Regions from separate parts of the Pseudomonas hygromyciniae genome, predicted to be linked through region 2. Evidence: predicted binding sites of a transcription regulator. Region 2 holds the regulator's gene; the other holds the start of a gene.
What was found. Region 2 encodes LexA, which represses DNA repair genes until DNA is damaged. Its sites were predicted from a motif close to CTGTNTNNNNANACAG; they were not measured.
Positions count from the first base shown of each region.

Region 1: recN (DNA repair protein RecN) is a predicted target of LexA. The motif match lies at 3,004-3,019, and genes of this name have one in related genera.

Region 1 is NZ_CP070506.1:848,297-858,677, forward strand. It holds gene JTY93_RS03565 (RnfH family protein) at 1-117, shown strand, start outside; gene JTY93_RS03570 (outer membrane protein assembly factor BamE) at 179-706, opposite strand; gene fur (ferric iron uptake transcriptional regulator) at 805-1,209, shown strand; gene recN (DNA repair protein RecN) at 1,306-2,979, opposite strand; gene grpE (nucleotide exchange factor GrpE) at 3,212-3,781, shown strand; gene dnaK (molecular chaperone DnaK) at 3,885-5,807, shown strand; gene dnaJ (molecular chaperone DnaJ) at 6,124-7,248, shown strand; gene dapB (4-hydroxy-tetrahydrodipicolinate reductase) at 7,259-8,065, shown strand; gene carA (glutamine-hydrolyzing carbamoyl-phosphate synthase small subunit) at 8,325-9,461, shown strand; gene carB (carbamoyl-phosphate synthase large subunit) at 9,567-10,381, shown strand, end outside.
Region 2 is NZ_CP070506.1:4,077,078-4,087,458, reverse strand. It holds gene fadB (fatty acid oxidation complex subunit alpha FadB) at 1-2,111, shown strand, start outside; gene fadA (acetyl-CoA C-acyltransferase FadA) at 2,141-3,316, shown strand; gene JTY93_RS18140 (DUF1653 domain-containing protein) at 3,411-3,647, shown strand; gene topA (type I DNA topoisomerase) at 3,762-6,383, shown strand; gene JTY93_RS18130 (DUF6586 family protein) at 6,526-7,047, shown strand; gene JTY93_RS18125 (hypothetical protein) at 7,246-7,479, shown strand; gene sulA (SOS-induced cell division inhibitor SulA) at 7,630-8,109, opposite strand; gene lexA (transcriptional repressor LexA) at 8,120-8,728, opposite strand; gene JTY93_RS18110 (TetR/AcrR family transcriptional regulator) at 8,992-9,699, shown strand; gene nagZ (beta-N-acetylhexosaminidase) at 9,852-10,381, shown strand, end outside.

The sequences.
Region 1 (10,381 bases), 2.8 Mb from region 2:
CGGAGCGTGCAGTTCGGTGACCGCATCGAGATCTATAGGCCCTTGCTCGCCGATCCGAAGGAAGTAAGACGCTTGCGAGCGGCAAAAGCAGCCGAAGCCCGGCGGCTAAATCCATAGTCTGTGAAACAGCAGGCAACAAAAAGCCCGGCATGCCGGGCTTTTTGTTGAGCGATGCAAATTATTGCGGGCTGGCGTCCAGAGGTTCTGGAGTTGGCACCGGAACGGTCTGCACACCGTCGATATCTTTCTGGATCTGGTCAAGCAAGGAACCTGGCTTGGCCGGTACCTCGGACTTGGGCTGTTCAGCATTCTGCGCTGGCGCAGTGACGCTGGTCCCGCTGTCCTTGCCCAGCAGGGCTTCATCGCGGCTTACGCCGGGCATGAAGTCACCGGAAAGGCTGACGAGCTGATCGTTGCCATTAAAGATGACACTGACGCGCTCCTGTTGGCGTTCCCCGCCTCCAGGTTGCAGGCTATAGAGATAATCCCAGCGATCGGCATGGAATGTGTCGGTCAGCAGGGGATTGCCCATGATAAACCGTACTTGCCGTCGGGTCATTCCCGGGCGTAACTGGTCTATCATGTCCTGCGTGACGACATTGCCCTGCTGGATGTCGATTTTGTAAACCCCGGGGAATGAACAACCGGCGAGTGCGAGCAGTCCCACAAGGGTGAAACTGGTTAGCAAGAGCTTGGTGTTTTGCATCGGTGGGCGACTTCCACTATCTTGGCTGGGACAACGTAAACGCCGATCATACCCGTATTAAGAGAAGCTGCGAAGCAGCATCCGCGAGAAAGCTAACCATGGTTGAAAATAGCGAACTACGCAAAGCCGGTCTTAAAGTGACTCTGCCACGAGTCAAGATTCTACAAATGCTCGATTCCGCCGAGCAACGCCACATGAGTGCCGAGGATGTCTACAAGGCGCTGATGGAGTCTAACGAGGACGTCGGCCTGGCCACGGTTTACCGTGTACTGACCCAGTTCGAAGCCGCAGGGCTGGTGGTTCGTCATAATTTCGACGGCGGTCATGCAGTATTTGAACTGGCTGACGGTGGTCATCACGACCACATGGTTGACCTGGATACCAATGAGGTTATCGAGTTCACCAGCCCCGAGATCGAGGCGCTGCAGCACAAGATTGCTGAGGAGCACGGATTCGATTTGGTTGACCACAATCTGGTTCTGTACATACGTAAGAAAAAGTAAGAAAGCTACGCAGATTCACTCTGCGAAACGATCGAAGGCGACCCTAGGGTCGCCTTCGTGTTTTCTATCGGGGGGAAACCCAGGGTGAAATAGGGCTCAGGCCTTCGCCGTCACCACCATTTTCTTCGCATGGGCCAGGGACTCTTTGGTCAGATCGATGCCGCCGAGCATGCGCGCGACTTCTTCGACCCGTTCGGTCTTGTTCAGCTTGGACACAGCAGTATGTGTCGCATCGCTGCCCCTGACCTTATGTACAAACAGATGCTGATGCCCCTGGGCTGCCACTTGGGGCAAGTGGGTAACGGTCAGTACCTGCCCGCGTTCGCCGAGGCGACGCAACAATTGGCCGACGATTTCTGCGGTCGGCCCGCCGATCCCCACGTCCACTTCGTCGAATACCAGTGTGGGTACGCGCGAAGTCTGGGCAGTAATGACCTGGATCGCCAGGCTGATCCGTGACAGTTCGCCGCCAGACGCCACCTTGGCCAGTGCCTTGAGAGGTTGGCCGGGGTTGGCGCTCACCAGCAGTTCCACCTGCTCCAGGCCATTAGGCTGCAGCTCGTTGCCACTGTTGGCGTGCAACTCGATGGTGAAGCGCCCGCCGGGCATGCCCAGGCGTTGGATTTCCTGTTCCACGGCGCAGGCCAGGCCGGTTGCTGCTTGCTGGCGCAGGTCGCTCAGCTCCCGGGCTTTTTCCTGATAGTGGCGGGCGAAAGAGGCCAGTTCATCGCCCAGGCGCTCGATGGATTCATCGTTGGCATTCAGGGTTTCGATCTCGTCCAGCAGTTTTTGCTGCATGGCTGCCACTTCAGTTGGCTGGATCCGATGTTTGCGCGCCAGCGTATAGATAGTGTCGAGGCGCTCTTCTATCTCTTGCAGGCGCGCCGGATCGGCATCGAAGTGGTCAAGGAAGCGGTTCAGCTCGCCAACCGCCTCTTCTACCTGGATCTGCGCACTGGTCAGCAGGGTGGTGGCTTCATTCAGCGAGCCAGAGCCGCTGTTCACGCTCGATAGGCGGTTAAGGCTTGCCGTCAATGCATTCAGCACATTGCCGGAATCGCTTTCGCTGCATTGCTCGACAACCTGGCGACAAATGCCCAGCAATGTTTCGGCATTGGTCAGGTTCTTGTGCTCCTGCTCCAGCTGTTCCAGCTCGGTTTCGCCCAAGCCCAGGCTTTCCAGCTCTTCCAACTGATAACTGAGGAGTTGGTGGCGGGCCCGCTGCTCGTCGCCGGAGTTGGACAGGCGCTCCAGCTCCAGGCGGGTCTGGCGCCAGCGCTGTGCGGCCAGTTGCACCTGGCGCGCCAGGTCGGTGGCGCCGGCGTATTCATCCAGGAGCCGGCGATGAGTGTCGGTTTTCAGCAGGGATTGATGTTCGTGCTGGCTGTGGATATCGATCAGCAATTCGCCCAGGGCTTTCAGGTCGCCAAGGGGGCAGGGCGTGCCATTGATATAGCCCCGCGAGCGGCCTTCAGCGGTGATCACGCGGCGCAGAATGCACGGGCCGTCGTTATCGAGGTCGCGTTCGGCAAGCCAGGCGCTGGCTTCCGGGATATCCGCCAAATCAAAAGTCGCCAGGATATCGGCCTTGTCTGCGCCGGGGCGAACCACGCCGCTGTCGGCGCGATCGCCCAGGGTCAGGCCCAGGGCATCGAGCATGATCGATTTGCCGGCGCCGGTTTCGCCTGTGATTACGCTCATCCCGCGATCCAGTTCAAGATCCAGATGCTCGACGATGGCGTAGTTATGTACGGACAGGTGAACCAGCATAGTGGCTGCTCCCAGGCTTTAGGTCTGGTTATTTATACAGTGTTTTGTTTGGCGCTGACAATCCTGAGGTTTAGCTCAATTTGCTTGGATGTCGGCATTTTTTAGTGCGATGTGGAATGTGCGGGAAAGTATGAGTCAGGGCATGTCGGCCCTTGAACCTGGAAATTGTGGCCCCATATACCGGAACAGAAGCGCGAGTTGAGTTCGCGCAGGATTCTGAAAGGAGAAAATTATGGCTGACGAACAGACGCTGGATACGCAAAACCCAGACGCCAACCAGGCCTCGCAGGCAGCGGGTGAAGACCTGGCGGCTCGTGTGCAAGTGCTCGAAGAGCAACTGGCAGGCGCTCAGGATCAGGCTTTGCGTGTTGCTGCCGATCTGCAGAACGTCCGCCGCCGCGCCGAGCAGGATGTAGAGAAAGCCCACAAGTTCGCGCTGGAGAAGTTTGCCGGTGATCTGTTGCCGATCATCGACAGCCTGGAGCGCGGCCTGGAACTGTCCAGCCCGGACGACGAAAACATTCGTGCCATGCGCGAAGGGATCGAACTGACCCTGAAAATGTTCCAGGACACCCTGAAGCGTTATCAGTTGGAAGCCATCGATCCACAAGGCGGCGAGCCGTTCAATGCCGAGCATCACCAGGCCATGGCCATGCAGGAAAATGCTGACCTTGAGCCCAATAGCGTGTTGAAAGTGTTCCAGAAGGGCTACCAGCTCAATGGTCGCCTGTTGCGCCCGGCGATGGTGGTGGTGAGCAAGGCTCCCGCACCGGTTTCGCCATCGATTGATGAGCAGGCTTGAAATCGTTCGTAACGACCCCATTTATAAGTCAAGCGTTTAAGTGCTACCGCAGTTAGCCACCACTGCTGCGGCAACCAAATCCAAAGTTTCGGGAGAGTGAATCATGGGCAAAATTATCGGTATCGACCTGGGGACTACCAACTCCTGCGTCTCCGTGCTGGAAAACGGCGTATCCAAGGTTATTGAGAACGCCGAAGGCGCACGTACTACCCCTTCCATCGTGGCTTACGCCAACGACGGCGAAATCCTGGTAGGCCAGTCCGCCAAGCGTCAGGCTGTGACCAATCCGCATAACACCCTGTACGCGGTGAAGCGTTTGATCGGTCGTAAGTTCGACGAAGAAGTCGTACAGAAAGACATCAAGATGGTTCCGTACAAGATCGCCAAGGCCGACAACGGTGACGCCTGGGTTGAAGTGAACGGCCAGAAAATGTCGCCACCGCAAATCTCGGCTGAAATCTTGAAAAAGATGAAGAAGACTGCCGAAGATTACCTCGGTGAAGCAGTGACCGAAGCGGTGATCACCGTTCCGGCCTACTTCAACGACAGCCAGCGCCAGGCGACCAAGGACGCCGGCCGTATCGCGGGCCTGGACGTAAAACGTATCATCAACGAACCCACCGCGGCTGCTCTGGCCTATGGCATGGACAAGGCCAAGGGCGACCACACCGTGATCGTTTATGACCTGGGTGGCGGTACTTTCGACGTTTCCGTGATCGAAATCGCTGAAGTCGATGGCGAGCACCAGTTTGAAGTGTTGGCGACCAACGGTGACACGTTCCTGGGTGGTGAAGACTTTGACATCCGTCTGATCGACTACCTCGTAGACGAATTCAAGAAAGAAAGCGGCATGAACCTCAAGGGTGACCCGCTGGCGATGCAGCGCCTGAAAGAAGCCGCTGAAAAAGCCAAGATCGAACTGTCTTCGAGCAATTCGACCGACGTGAACCTGCCGTACATCACTGCAGACGCCACCGGTCCTAAGCACTTGAACGTGAAAATCTCGCGCGCCAAGCTGGAATCGCTGGTTGAAGACCTGGTTCAGCGCACCATCGAACCTTGCCGCATCGCCCTGAAAGACTCGGGTATCGATGTTGGCTCGATCAACGACGTGATTCTGGTCGGTGGTCAGACCCGTATGCCGCTGGTGCAGCAGAAAGTTACCGAGTTCTTCGGTAAAGAAGCGCGTAAAGACGTCAACCCGGACGAAGCCGTTGCCATGGGTGCTGCCATCCAGGGTGCGGTATTGGCCGGCGACGTGAAAGACGTGCTGCTGCTGGACGTCAGCCCGCTGACCCTGGGCATCGAAACCATGGGCGGCGTGATGACTGCGCTGATCGAGAAAAACACCACGATTCCTACCAAGAAATCGCAAGTGTTCTCGACTGCCGATGACAATCAGGGCGCAGTGACCATTCACGTGCTGCAAGGTGAGCGTAAGCAGGCTGCGCAGAACAAGTCCCTGGGCAAGTTCGACCTGGCCGAGATTCCACCAGCTCCACGTGGCGTGCCACAGATTGAAGTGACCTTCGACATCGACGCCAACGGCATTCTGCACGTAGGCGCCAAGGACAAGGCTACTGGCAAGACTCAGTCGATCGTGATCAAGGCCAACTCCGGCCTGTCCGAGGAAGAAATTCAGCAGATGATCAACGATGCTGAAAAGAACGCCGAGGAAGATCGCAAGTTCGAAGAGCTGGCCGCTGCCCGCAACCAGGGTGATGCACTGGTTCACTCGACGCGCAAAATGATCGCTGATGCTGGCGACAAAGTGACTGCTGAAGAGAAGACTGCAATCGAAGCTGCAGTGGTTGCCCTGGAAGCCGCCGTTAAAGGTGATGACAAGGCCACTATCGAAGCCAAGGTTGAGGAGCTGTCGAAAGTCTCCGCGCCAGTAGCTCAGAAGATGTACGCCGAGCAAGGCCAGCCAGCTGACGGTGCCGCGCAACAGGCAGAGCCTGAAGCCAAGCACGATGATGTTGTCGATGCCGAGTTCGAAGAAGTAAAAGAAGACCAGAAGAAGTAACTTGGTCGCCCGGTTGACCGCTATCAAGCGGTGACTGGTAGGATGTCGCCGCGCGGGAGCTTGCTCCCGCGTTGGCGTGTCTGGGGTACGCGAATTTTTACAACATGCGACAAGGTTCGGATGTTGGCGGTGTGATCGGGAATGCTCCTGCTTTGCGATCAACAATCACCGCGTTTTTAGCTGGGTCTCGGCTGAGAGCAGTAAAGACCAGGATCGTTGAATTTGACGTGAGTTGGGTCCGGGCCTGTATTGGGGCTCAACGAGTTTGGCAGGCTCAGGAGGGTTTTGCCGGACGTCCTTAAGAGTGCAAAGACTTATGGCAAAGCGTGACTATTACGAAGTATTGGGTGTGGAGCGCGGCTCCAGCGAGGCGGACCTGAAGAAGGCTTACCGTCGCCTGGCGATGAAGCACCACCCGGACCGTAATCCGGATAACAAAGAATCCGAAGAATTGTTCAAGGAGGCCAACGAGGCCTACGAATGCCTGTGTGATCCGAACAAGCGCGCGGCCTACGACCAGTACGGCCACGCGGGTGTCGATCCGAGCATGGGGGGGGGCGGTGCCGGTTTTGGCGGGCAGAACTTCTCCGATATCTTCGGCGACGTGTTCAGCGACTTCTTCGGTGGCGGTCGCGGCGGTCAGCGCGGCGGTGCCCAGCGCGGCAGCGACTTGCGCTACACCCTGGAGCTGAATCTGGAAGAAGCCGTGCGCGGTACCAGCGTCAACATCCGCGTGCCGACGCTGGTCAATTGCAAGCCGTGTGACGGTTCAGGTGCCAAGAAGGGCTCTTCGCCGATTACCTGCCCGACCTGTGGCGGTATTGGTCAGGTGCGCATGCAGCAGGGCTTCTTCTCCGTGCAGCAAACCTGCCCGCGTTGCCATGGCCAGGGCAAGATCATTTCCGATCCGTGCGACTCTTGCCACGGCGAAGGGCGTGTCGAAGAGTACAAGACGCTGTCGGTGAAAGTGCCGGCGGGTGTCGATACCGGCGACCGTATCCGTTTGTCGGGCGAAGGCGAGGCGGGTGCGCAGGGTGGTCCGACGGGCGATCTGTACGTGGTGATCAATGTGCGCGAGCACTCGATCTTCCAGCGCGACGGCAAGCACCTGTTCTGTGAAGTGCCGATCAGCTTTGTCGATGCCGCCCTGGGTGGCGAGCTGGAGATTCCGACCCTCGATGGCCGGGTCAAGCTGAAGATCCCTGAGGGGACGCAGACCGGCAAGCAGTTCCGGATCCGTGGCAAGGGCGTTGCGCCAGTGCGTGGCGGTGGGGCGGGCGACTTGATGTGCCGTGTGGCCGTTGAAACTCCGGTCAATCTGGATCGTCGTCAGCGTGAGTTGCTCGAAGAATTGCGCGGCTCGCTGGACGGTGATGGCTCCCATTCGCCGAAGACCGCTGGCTGGTTCGAAGGCGTGAAGCGCTTCTTCGGCGACCTGTAAGGACGTGGATATGCGACGTATAGCAGTGATGGGCGCCGCCGGGCGCATGGGCAAGAACCTGGTGGAAGCGGTGCAGCAGCGCTCGCCTCTGTCGGGGCTGACTGCGGCGATCGTGCGTCCGGGCAGTACGCTGATCGGCGCCGATGCTGGCGAGCTGGCTTCGCTGGGGCGGATCGGTGTGGCGTTGTCCGGCAGCCTGGAGCAAGTGGCTGATGAATTCGATGTGTTGATCGACTTCACCCTGCCCGAAGTGATGCTGAAAAACCTGGCGTTCTGCCGCAAGGCGGGTAAGGCCATGGTTATTGGTACCACTGGCCTGAATGCCGAGCAGAAGCAGTTGCTCGTTGCGGCGGGTAAGGATATTCCCATCGTGTTTGCCGCCAACTTCAGTGTGGGTGTCAACCTGTCGCTGAAGTTGCTCGACATGGCCGCGCGGGTGCTGGGTGATGAGGCGGATATCGAGATCATCGAGGCCCATCACCGGCACAAGGTAGATGCGCCATCGGGCACCGCCATGCGCATGGGTGAAGTGATTGCCGATGCGTTGGGGCGCGATTTGTCGAAAGTCGCGGTGTATGGTCGCGAAGGTCATACCGGCGCGCGTGAGCGCGAGACCATTGGCTTTGCTACGGTACGCGGCGGTGACGTGGTGGGTGATCACACGGTGCTGTTTGCTGCCGAAGGTGAGCGCCTGGAGATTACCCACAAGGCCTCCAGCCGCATGACCTTTGCCAAGGGCGCCGTGCGTGCGGCATTGTGGCTGGAGGGGCGCGAAGCGGGCCTCTACGACATGCAAGACGTGCTGGATCTGCGTTAATCAGTAGCAAAAACGGGCCCCGGGTATTACTCTAGGGCCCCGTTTTTACCCGCTAAGCGACGTCCTGTCGCATTCTCCTGCCTTTTAGGCTCTTTAGCGGTGGACCAAAAAACCCTTTTTCTGTAAGCTACAGCTTTAGTGTGTCCACTAAAAGCGCGCAGAATAATTCAGTGAAGAAGCGGGGTGACGTGTCCATACGTCACTCCGCTTTTTTACAACCTGCGATCGCCCTTTCAGGCTTTATTTACGGGAGGTCTTCTTGACTAAGCCAGCCATACTCGCCCTTGCTGATGGCAGCATTTTTCGCGGCGAAGCCATTGGAGCCGACGGTCAGACCGTTGGAGAGGTGGTGTTCAACACCGCCATGACCGGCTATCAGGAAATCCTTACCGATCCTTCCTACGCCCAACAGATCGTTACCCTGACCTATCCGCACATCGGCAATACCGGTACTACACCGGAAGATGTCGAGTCTGATCGTGTCTGGTCGGCTGGTCTGGTGATTCGTGATCTACCACTGGTTGCGAGCAACTGGCGTAACACGATGTCGCTGTCCGATTACCTGAAAGCCAACAACGTTGTGGCGATCGCGGGTATCGATACGCGCCGCCTCACGCGCATCCTGCGTGAAAAAGGCTCGCAGAATGGCTGCATCATGGTCGGTGACAATATTTCCGAAGAAGCGGCGATTGCCGCAGCGCAAGGCTTCCCTGGCCTGAAAGGCATGGACCTGGCGAAAGTCGTCAGCACCAAAGAGCAGTACGAGTGGCGCTCCACTGTCTGGGACTTGAAGACCGACAGCCACGCGACCATCGAGGCTAGCGAACTGCCTTACCACGTGGTCGCTTATGACTACGGCGTGAAGTACAACATCCTGCGCATGCTGGTCGAGCGCGGTTGCCGCGTGACCGTGGTGCCGGCGCAAACCCCGGCCGCCGACGTATTGGCCTTGCAGCCAGATGGTGTGTTCCTGTCCAACGGTCCAGGTGACCCTGAGCCTTGCGACTACGCTATCCAGGCCATCAAGGAAGTGCTGGATACCGAGATCCCGGTATTCGGTATCTGCCTCGGTCACCAACTGCTGGCCCTGGCCTCCGGCGCCAAGACCCTGAAAATGGGCCATGGCCATCATGGTGCTAACCACCCGGTACAAGACCTGGACACTGGCGTAGTGATGATCACCAGCCAGAACCACGGTTTTGCGGTGGATGAAGCCACCTTGCCGGCCAACGTGCGTGCCATTCACAAGTCGCTGTTCGACGGTTCCCTGCAGGGTATCGAGCGCACCGACAAGAGCGCGTTCAGCTTCCAGGGCCACCCTGAAGCGAGCCCGGGCCCGAACGACGTAGCGCCGCTGTTCGACCGTTTCATCAATGAGATGGCCAAGCGACGCTAAATGAGTGGCCTGAGGGCGGCCCGGGAAACCGGCGGCCCCCTCAGGCTCTTCAAAGATTGTTCAAGACGGCTTGCCGACTGACCTGCGGATTTGAGTGACAAACCCATGCCAAAACGTACAGACATAAAAAGCATCCTGATTCTCGGCGCTGGCCCGATCGTTATCGGCCAGGCCTGCGAATTCGACTACTCCGGCGCCCAGGCCTGCAAGGCCCTGCGCGAAGAGGGTTACCGCGTCATCCTGGTGAACTCCAACCCGGCCACCATCATGACCGACCCGGACATGGCCGACGCTACCTACATCGAACCGATCAAGTGGCAGACCGTTGCCAAGATCATCGAGAAAGAGCGTCCAGATGCACTGCTGCCGACCATGGGCGGCCAGACTGCACTGAACTGCGCCCTGGACCTGGAGCGCGAAGGCATCCTGGAAAAGTTCGGCGTAGAGATGATTGGCGCCAATGCCGACACCATCGACAAGGCTGAAGACCGTTCGCGTTTCGACAAGGCCATGAAGTCCATCGGTCTTGATTGCCCGCGCTCGGGTATCGCCCACAGCATGGAAGAAGCTAACGCGGTTCTCGAAAAGCTGGGTTTCCCGTGCATTATCCGTCCGTCCTTCACCATGGGCGGCACCGGCGGCGGTATCGCTTACAACCGTGAAGAGTTCGAAGAAATCTGTGCCCGCGGTCTGGACCTGTCGCCGACCAAAGAGCTGCTGATCGACGAATCCCTGATCGGCTGGAAAGAGTACGAGATGGAAGTTGTCCGCGACAAAAAGGACAACTGCATCATCGTCTGCTCGATTGAAAACTTCGACCCCATGGGCGTGCACACCGGTGACTCGATCACCGTTGCTCCGGCACAGACCCTGACGGACAAGGAATACCAGATCATGCGTAACGCCTCGTTGGCGGTACT
Region 2 (10,381 bases):
TTGAAAGTGGCATCGTCGAATTGAAATTCGACCTCAAGGGTGAGTCCGTCAACAAGTTCAACCGTCTAACCCTGAACGAACTGCGTCAGGCCGTAGACACCATCAAGGCTGATGCATCGATCAAAGGTGTGATCGTCTCCAGCGGCAAGGACGTGTTTATCGTCGGCGCTGACATCACCGAATTCGTCGACAACTTCAAGCTGCCCGATGCCGAGCTTGTGGCTGGCAACCTCGAAGCCAACAAGATTTTCAGCGATTTCGAAGACCTCAACGTGCCGACTGTTGCCGCGATCAATGGCATCGCTCTGGGCGGCGGTCTGGAAATGTGCCTGGCCGCGGACTTCCGCGTCATGGCCTCCAGCGCGAAAATCGGTCTGCCGGAAGTCAAGCTGGGCATCTACCCAGGCTTCGGCGGTACCGTGCGCCTGCCGCGTATCATCGGTGCCGACAATGCCATCGAATGGATTGCCGCTGGCAAGGAAAACCGTGCTGAAGACGCGCTGAAAGTAGGCGCAGTCGATGCCGTGGTTGCTCCGGAAAAGCTCGCAGAAGCTGCACTGAACCTGATCAAGGGCGCCATCAGCGGCGAATTCGACTACAAGGCCAAGCGCCAGCCGAAGCTGGAAAAGCTCAAGCTCAACGCCATCGAACAGATGATGTCGTTCGAAACCGCCAAGGGTTTCGTCGCCGGTCAAGCGGGTCCTAACTACCCGGCTCCGGTCGAAGCGATCAAGACCATCCAGAAAGCCGCGAACTTCGGTCGCGACAAAGCCCTGGAAATCGAAGCCGCCGGCTTCGTCAAACTGGCCAAGACGTCTGCTGCGCAGAGCCTGATCGGCCTGTTCCTGAACGATCAGGAATTGAAGAAAAAAGCCAAGGCCTACGACGAAATCGCCAAAGACGTGAAACAGGCTGCCGTACTGGGCGCCGGTATCATGGGCGGCGGTATCGCTTATCAGTCGGCGTCCAAAGGCACGCCGATCCTGATGAAGGACATCAACGAACACGGTATCGAGCAGGGCCTGGCGGAAGCCGCCAAACTGCTGGTGGGCCGCGTTGATAAAGGTCGCATGACCGCTGCGAAAATGGCTGAAGTGCTTAACGGCATTCGTCCTACGCTGTCCTACGGCGATTTCGGACATGTCGACCTGGTGGTCGAAGCGGTTGTCGAGAACCCGAAGGTCAAGCAAGCGGTACTGGCTGAAGTTGAAGCCCAGGTCAAAGAAGACACGATCCTGGCGTCCAACACCTCGACCATTTCCATTACCTTGCTGGCCAAGGCCCTCAAGCGTCCGGAAAACTTCGTCGGCATGCACTTCTTCAACCCGGTGCACATGATGCCGCTGGTGGAAGTGATCCGTGGCGAAAAGTCCAGCGAGTTGGCTGTTGCCACCACCGTTGCCTACGCCAAGAAAATGGGCAAGAACCCGATCGTGGTCAACGACTGCCCGGGCTTTTTGGTCAACCGTGTGCTGTTCCCGTACTTCGGCGGTTTCGCCAAGTTGGTCAGCGCGGGTGTGGACTTTGTGCGTATCGACAAGGTCATGGAGAAGTTCGGCTGGCCAATGGGCCCGGCGTACCTGATGGACGTGGTCGGTATCGACACCGGCCACCACGGTCGCGACGTCATGGCTGAAGGCTTCCCGGATCGCATGAAAGACGACCGTCGCTCGGCTGTCGATGCGCTTTACGAAGCCAAGCGCCTGGGCCAGAAGAATGGCAAGGGCTTCTACGCCTATGAGACCGACAAGAAAGGCAAGCAGAAGAAAGTTGCCGATCCATCGGTCCACGAAGTGCTGGCACCCATCGTCTACGAGCAGCGTGAAGTGTCCGACGAGGACATTATCAACTGGATGATGATCGCCCTGTGCCTGGAAACCGTACGTTGCCTGGAAGACGGCATCGTCGAAACCGCCGCCGAAGCCGATATGGGCCTGGTGTACGGTATTGGTTTCCCTCCATTCCGTGGTGGTGCGCTGCGTTACATCGACTCGATCGGTGTAGCCGAATTCGTTGCCCTGGCTGATCAATACGCTGATCTGGGCCCGCTGTACCACCCGACTGCGAAGCTGCGCGAGATGGCCAAGAATGGCCAGAGCTTCTTCGGTTAAGCGCCCAGACGACTAGAGCGAGAATATTTATGAGCTTGAATCCAAGAGACGTGGTGATTGTCGACTTCGGTCGCACACCGATGGGCCGCTCCAAGGGCGGCATGCACCGCAACACCCGTGCCGAAGATATGTCGGCGCACCTGATCAGCAAGCTGCTGGAGCGCAACGTCAAGGTCGACCCGAACGAAGTCGAGGACGTGATCTGGGGCTGCGTCAACCAGACCCTGGAGCAGGGCTGGAACATTGCGCGCATGGCCTCCTTGATGACGCAGATCCCGCACACTGCTGCCGGCCAGACCGTCAGCCGCCTGTGTGGCTCGTCGATGAGCGCGCTGCACACTGCCGCTCAGGCGATCATGACCGGTAACGGTGATGTGTTCGTGGTCGGCGGCGTGGAGCACATGGGCCACGTCAGCATGATGCACGGCGTCGATCCAAACCCGCATATGTCGCTGTACGCGGCAAAAGCCTCGGGCATGATGGGCTTGACCGCGGAAATGCTCGGCAAGATGCATGGCATCACCCGTGAAGCCCAGGACGCTTTTGGTCTGCGCTCGCACCAGCTTGCCCACAAGGCAACCCTGGAAGGGAAGTTCAAGGATGAAATCATCCCGATGAACGGCTATGACGAGAACGGTTTCCTGAAACTGTTCGACTACGACGAAACCATTCGTCCGGACACCACCCTGGAAAGCCTGGCGGCCTTGAAGCCGGCATTCAATCCAAAGGGCGGCACCGTGACTGCCGGTACTTCGTCGCAGATCACCGATGGTGCTTCGTGCATGATCGTGATGTCGGCCCAGCGCGCCCAGGACCTGGGGATCCAGCCTCTGGCGGTGATCCGTTCCATGGCCGTAGCGGGTGTGGATCCGGCGATCATGGGCTATGGTCCAGTACCGGCCACACAAAAAGCCTTGAAGCGCGCAGGTCTGAGCATCTCCGACATCGACTTCTTCGAGCTCAACGAAGCTTTCGCCGCACAGGCCCTGCCAGTGCTGAAAGATTTGAAAGTGCTCGACAAGATGAACGAGAAGGTTAACCTGCACGGCGGTGCGATTGCCCTGGGCCACCCATTCGGTTGCTCCGGTGCACGTATTTCCGGCACTTTGCTTAACGTGATGAAGCAAAATGGCGGCAACCTTGGGGTTGCAACCATGTGCATTGGTCTCGGCCAAGGCATTTCCACCGTCTTCGAACGCGTCTAAGCGTTGGGTTGACGGAAGCCGGGGCCCAGTGCCCCCGGTTTTTGTTTTTTGGAATTTTTATTTTTTTTAATAAATTTTGTAAGAGGGCCAGAGCATGAAAGTCGAACCAGGGCTCTACAGGCATTACAAAGGTCCCGAGTACCGCGTTTTCAATGTGGCGCGGCACTCCGAGACCGAGGAAGAAGTGGTGTTCTACCAAGCACTGTATGGCGATTACGGCTTTTGGGTGCGTCCCTTGAGCATGTTCCTGGAGACCGTCGAAGTTGACGGCGAACAGGTCCCGCGCTTTGCTTTGGTGCAGGGTGAACCCAGTCTTTTTTCGGTGCAATAACGGCCGGTTGCGCACAATGCTGTGCTTGACCTCACTGTGTTGCCACTATATATAGCGTTGCCGCGTCAGGCGCCAACCGCCTTTCTCTTCTCGAATTCAGGAATTTTCCGATCCATGGGCAAATCGCTGGTCATTGTGGAATCCCCGGCTAAGGCCAAGACCATCAACAAGTACTTGGGTAACGAGTACGTGGTGAAGTCGAGTATCGGCCATATCCGAGACCTGCCCACCAGCGGTTCGGCTAGCGCCAGCAAGGAGCCTGCTGCCAAGCGCGGCAAGGCGGCTGCGGGCGAAGGTCCGGTGCTCTCGCCTAAAGAGAAGGCGCGTAAGCAGCTGGTCTCGCGCATGGGTGTGGACCCGGACCATGGCTGGAAGGCCAAGTACGAAATCCTTCCAGGCAAGGAAAAGGTCATCGAGGAGCTGCGCCGGCTCGCCAAGGATGCTGACACCATCTATCTCGCAACGGACTTGGACCGCGAGGGGGAAGCCATTGCCTGGCACCTGCGCGAAGCCATCGGTGGGGATGACAGCCGCTATAAACGCGTGGTGTTCAACGAAATTACCAAGAAGGCGATCCAGGAAGCCTTCTCCAAGCCGGGCGAACTGGACATTGATCGCGTCAATGCCCAGCAGGCTCGACGCTTCCTCGACCGCGTCGTCGGCTACATGGTCTCGCCACTGCTGTGGGCCAAGATCGCTCGTGGCCTGTCCGCTGGCCGTGTGCAATCGGTCGCGGTCAAGTTGGTGGTGGAGCGCGAGCGCGAGATCCGTGCGTTCATCCCTGAAGAGTACTGGGAAGTCCACGCCGACCTCGGGACCGCCAAGGGCGCTACCGTACGCTTTGACGTAGCCCGCGAGAAAGGCGAGGCCTTCAAGCCGCTCAACGAAGCTCAGGCCATGGCCGCGCTGGAAAAGCTCAAGGCTTCCAGCTACAGCATCGTCAAGCGTGAAGACAAGCCCACCAGCAGCAAGCCGTCGGCACCGTTCATCACTTCCACCCTGCAACAGGCCGCGAGCAACCGCCTGGGCTTTGGGGTGAAGAAGACGATGATGATGGCCCAGCGTCTGTACGAAGCGGGCTACATCACTTACATGCGTACCGACTCCACCAACCTGTCGGTGGACGCGGTGGCGATGGCGCGTACTTATATTGAAAGCGAGTTCGGCAAGAAGTACCTGCCGGAGAAGCCAAACGTCTATAGCAGCAAGGAAGGCGCACAAGAGGCTCACGAAGCGATTCGTCCCTCCGATGCCAATACCGAGCCAAGCAAACTCAGTGGCATGGAGCGCGACGCTGAGCGCCTCTACGAGCTGATCTGGCGCCAGTTCCTGGCTTGCCAGATGCTGCCGGCGCAATACCTGTCCACGACTGTCACCGTGGGTGCCGGGGAATTCGAGCTGCGTGCCAAGGGCCGTATCCTCAAGTTCGACGGCTACACCCGGGTGATGCCGCAAATCGCCAAGCCAGGCGACGACGACGTGTTGCCGGACATGGCCCAGGGCGATGTGATGAAGCTGATCAAGCTTGATCCGAGCCAGCACTTCACCAAGCCGCCTGCGCGTTATTCGGAAGCCAGCCTGGTTAAGGAGATGGAGAAGCGTGGCATTGGTCGTCCTTCGACCTACGCGGCGATCATTTCCACCATCCAGGACCGTGGCTACGTGGCCCTGCATAACCGTCGTTTCTATTCGGAAAAGATGGGCGATATCGTTACCGAGCGTTTGTCTGAGAGCTTCTCCAACCTGATGGACTACGGCTTTACCGCCGGCATGGAGGAGAACCTCGATGACGTGGCCCAGGGCGAGCGTGACTGGAAAAACGTACTCGACGAGTTCTATGGCGACTTCAAGAAAAAACTCGAAGTAGCCGAGAGCCCGGAAAACGGCATGCGCGCCAACCAGCCGGTGATGACGGATATTCCGTGCACCACCTGCGGGCGGCCGATGCAGATCCGCACCGCGTCTACCGGTGTGTTCCTGGGTTGCTCGGGCTATAGCCTGCCGCCCAAAGAGCGCTGCAAGGCCACGGTCAACCTGGTACCGGGTGATGAAATCGCCGCCGACGACGAGGGTGAATCCGAGTCGCTGGTGTTGCGTGGCAAGCACCGTTGCCCGATCTGCAGCACGGCCATGGATGCCTACCTGCTGGATGAGAAGCACAAGCTGCATATCTGCGGTAACAACCCGGATTGCAACGGCTACGAGATCGAAGAAGGCACCTATCGCATCAAGGGCTACGAAGGTCCGAGCCTGGAGTGCGACAAGTGCGGCAGCGAGATGCAGCTCAAGACCGGCCGTTTCGGCAAGTTCTTCGGTTGCACCAACCCGACCTGCAAGAACACCCGCAAACTGCTGAAAAGCGGTGACGCGGCGCCGCCGAAGATGGACCCGGTGAAGATGCCCGAGCTCAAGTGCGAGAAGGTCAACGACACCTACATCCTGCGTGACGGCGCTTCGGGCCTGTTCCTGGCCGCCAGCCAGTTCCCGAAAAACCGCGAGACCCGTGCACCATTGGTGATGGAGATCGTGCCGCACAAGGATGAGATCGATCCGAAGTACCACTTCCTGTGTGAAGCGCCGAAGAAGGATCCCGATGGTCGTCCGGCTGTGATCCGCTACAGCCGCAAGACCAAGGAGCAGTACGTGCAGACCGAAGTGGACGGCAAGCCTACGGGCTGGAAGGCGTTCTACGACGGCGGTAAGTGGAAGGTCGAGGACAAGCGCCAGGGCGCTTGATCTGTAGGAGCGAGCTTGCTCGCGAAGGTCGTTGACGATAACGCGATAAACCCGATGCACTGCGTTGTTCTCGGGTTTTTCGCGAGTAAACTCGCTCCTGCAAAGCCAGCATCACGTTTATGTCGTTGTGGAGACTGCCGTCATGGCTAACGAACTCTATACCCGTACCAACCAGAAAATTTACTTCGCGGGTTTGTCCCTGGAAGCCCTTGGTCGTGCCGAGGAAGGGAAGGAGATGAACGCTATCGCGCTGGTCCAGGCGGGGCGGGAGTCGGCGTTGTTCCATCTGTATGGCGCCTTGCTGGGGCTGTGTCATGAAATTGCCGGCTTCTATCGCTTGCCCCAGGCGCATGCGCCACGGGCCGAGGATATCCTGACCCGCGAGGTGCTGGAATCCCTGGCCATCCCTGAGTTGGCCGAGTTGGTGGAAATGGCCCGCAGCCCTGACAGCTGGCTGGCACGTTTGCTGGCTGCGCATTCGGCGATGTTCCAGCCCCCGCGTGTGCCGCACAAGCCCAAGGGCGATGTGACCCAGCCGCTGATTGTTGCGGTCAGTCTGGAAGACGAAGGTCCCGAGCCGCTGAGCCGGGCCGAGTTGGAGAGCTGGCGTCAGGAGCTGAAGAAGCTGGCTATCCGCTTTCGGGATGGCTTGAACGAGTGCTGAGAGGCAGAGCAATGTAGGAGCCGGCTTGCCGGCGATAACAATTGATCAAGCAATGCAAAGTTGGCCGGCAGACCGCTATCGCTGGCAAGCTAGCTCATACAGACCATTCATCAAGCCGTAAAGAAAGCTGTTCAGATCCTGAGCGAGGCCGCGTTGATGACTGATATAATGCTGGCCTTTCGTGGAGAACAGATTTTTATGCCAACGTCCTTTCTGGAAATTGTTGAATTGCCCGACGGCCGAATTGAGCTGCGCAGGGCTGAGGACGAGGGTTCTCTGGTGACTTTGGACTTTTCCGAAGATGCCAAGGCATTTCTGCAAGGCCAGCACGTGGAAGTGGCAAAAGCCATGTTGAGCGTGGGTGTGCAGATGGCGGGGCGCTTGGCTGAAGGCGAACCAGAGAAAGACGACGGTCCGCGGATTCTTCACTGAGTCCGTTTGTCGTTTTTAAGATTCAAATTCTCAATCGGCTTCTCAATCCTGTAGAAGCCTTGCGTCCATCGCAGGCACTGACCTGACGTCAGGCTGCAATCGGACGACCTGTAATACTCCCGATAACGCGTTGCGCGTCAGTCTCGGGCTTTACCCCAATCGAATGTTCAAGCTTTGTGCATCGCCTGTGCGTGCCGCACTGATCAACTGTTGCTTGGCTGAAGCGCCCAGCGGATTCAGCCAACTGACGACGGTATGGCTACGCCCCAGTCGCAACGCTTCGCAAGTCAGTTGCTGGGCGCTCTGGGTGCCGCGTGGTTGCAGCAGCAGGATACGCTCGCGGTTCAGGCCCGCATCCCGCAGCCAGGCCTGGGTCAGGCTGGAGGGCGGGGCGATCAGAGTCAGCCAGCGGGCATCCTGCTCCTCGCTCAGTTCACGCAGAATCGGAGCCAGCAAGCTCAGGCAGTTCCCGGCAGCGCCGCGCAACGACAATTCACTGAATACCTCCGGTTCGGCGGGGGCGGTCCATGGGGACTCCACCGCCTCGCTGAGGATCGGTGCAAGTGGCTGGGCCAGGAAGGCCTCAAACAGCGGCAGTTGTGTATGTTGTTGCGCGTGTGGGAACTGCATGATGCCTCCGTTAGCGGCGAATAACGCCGACACTCAAGCCTTCGATCACCAGGTCCTGATCCTTCAGGTTGACTTCAATCGGTGAAAACTCAGGGTTTTCCGCCAGCAGCCAGACTTTGCTGCCCTCGCGTTTGAAGCGCTTGACCGTCACTTCGTCGCCAATGCGCGCCACGACGATCTGACCGTTGCGTGCTTCACGGGTGGTATGGACGGCCAGCAGGTCGCCGTCGAAGATGCCCACGTCCTTCATGCTCATGCCATGGACCCGCAGCAGGTAGTCGGCGCGAGGATGGAAGAAGGTCGGGTTGATATTGCAGGACTCTTCGACGTGCTGTTGTGCAAGAATCGGCGCACCGGCAGCGACCCGGCCGATGATCGGCAGCGTCGATTCGTCAGCCTTGGCTTCGAAGCCAGGGATACGAATGCCACGGGATGCACCTGGGGTCATTTCGATTGCACCCTTGCGGGCAAGGGCCTTCAGGTGTTCTTCCGCAGCGTTGGGGGATTTGAATCCCAGCTCCAGGGCGATTTCCGCCCGGGTCGGCGGATAGCCGTTGTCGTCGAGGCAGCGCTTGATAAAAGCGAGAATCTCAGCTTGGCGTGGCGTCAGTTTTAGCATGTTGATCGCTCTGTCTTTTTATACAGTGACTGGGATTATATACAGTGAACTGCGCTTGGCAATCATCGTTTTTGCCGAGTCCGCCGGACGGTCATCCGTCGGTCCTTGCAAAGCCTGGAGATAGCGCTGCCTACAGGCCGCTGAAGATGTGATTAAATAGGTACGAATCGGGTGACTGCCCGGCCGGAAAACGGACCTGCAGGCTTGACATTGCACAGGGTGAAACGTATGTTTCAAACAAGTGTTTGTCAGGCGGAGTACCCATGGCCCAGTCGGAAACCGTTGAACGCATTCTCGATGCTGCCGAGCAGTTGTTCGCGGAAAAAGGATTTGCTGAAACTTCATTGCGGCTGATCACCAGCAAGGCTGGGGTCAACCTGGCGGCAGTGAACTATCATTTCGGCTCGAAAAAAGCCCTGATCCAGGCAGTATTCTCACGTTTCCTGGGGCCGTTCTGCATCAGTCTCGACCGTGAGCTGGAGCGGCGCCAGACCAAGCCCGACAGCAAGCCGAGCCTGGAAGAGCTGCTGGAAATCCTCGTCGAGCAAGCGCTGGTGGTACAACCACGCAGTGGCAACGACTTGTCGATCTTCATGCGTCTGCTGGGCCTGGCGTTCAGTCAGAGCCAGGGCCACTTGCGGCGTTATCTCGAAGACATGTATGGCAAGGTATTCCGTCGCTACATGCTGCTGGTGAATGAGGCGGCTCCGCGTATTCCCCCGATCGAATTGTTCTGGCGCGTACACTTCATGCTCGGCGCCGCAGCGTTCAGCATGTCCGGGATCAAGGCTTTGCGCGCCATCGCCGAGACGGATTTCGGGGTCAACACCTCCATCGAGCAGGTCATGCGCTTGATGGTGCCGTTCCTGGCTGCTGGTATGCGCGCCGAAAGTGGTGTCACCGACCCGGCCATGGCTGCCGCTCAGTTGCGCCCGCGCAGCAAGTCCGTCCCTGTGGCTGCCAAGGTTTAACCACTGGCGTCTGGGCGCCACCGCTTGCATCCGCTAAGCTAGCCGCCCATGCCGATTTCAAATATTTACCCGTACCCCACCGCCTTGCCAGGCTTGACCTGGCGAGGTAGTGGAGTGCGCGCGTCATTCAAGGAAAATTTATGACTGCTGCCCTGCAAGGCTCTTTGATGGTGGACGTCGCCGGCACCTGGCTGACGGCTGAAGATCGCCACTTGTTGCGCCAGCCTGAAGTGGGCGGCCTGATCATTTTTGCGCGCAACATCGAGCATCCGCGCCAAGTGCGGGAGTTGAGCGCCGCCATTCGCGCGGTGCGCCCGGACCTGTTGCTGGCTGTCGACCAGGAGGGTGGCCGTGTCCAGCGCCTGCGCCAGGGGTTTGTCCGCCTGCCGGCCATGCGTGCGCTGGCAGACAATCCCAATGCCGAATACCTGGCCGAGCAGTGCGGCTGGGTCATGGCTACGGAAGTGTTGGCCGTCGGCTTGGACCTGAGCTTCGCCCCAGTGCTGGACCTCGACTACCAACGCAGCGCGGTCGTAGGCACGCGCGCGTTCGAAGGTGATCCCGAGCGTGCCGCGCTGTTGGCTGGCGCCTTTATCCGGGGCATGAACAGCGCCGGCATGGCGGCCACCGGCAAACACTTTCCGGGTCACGGTTGGGCTGAGGCAGATTCCCACGTCGCCAT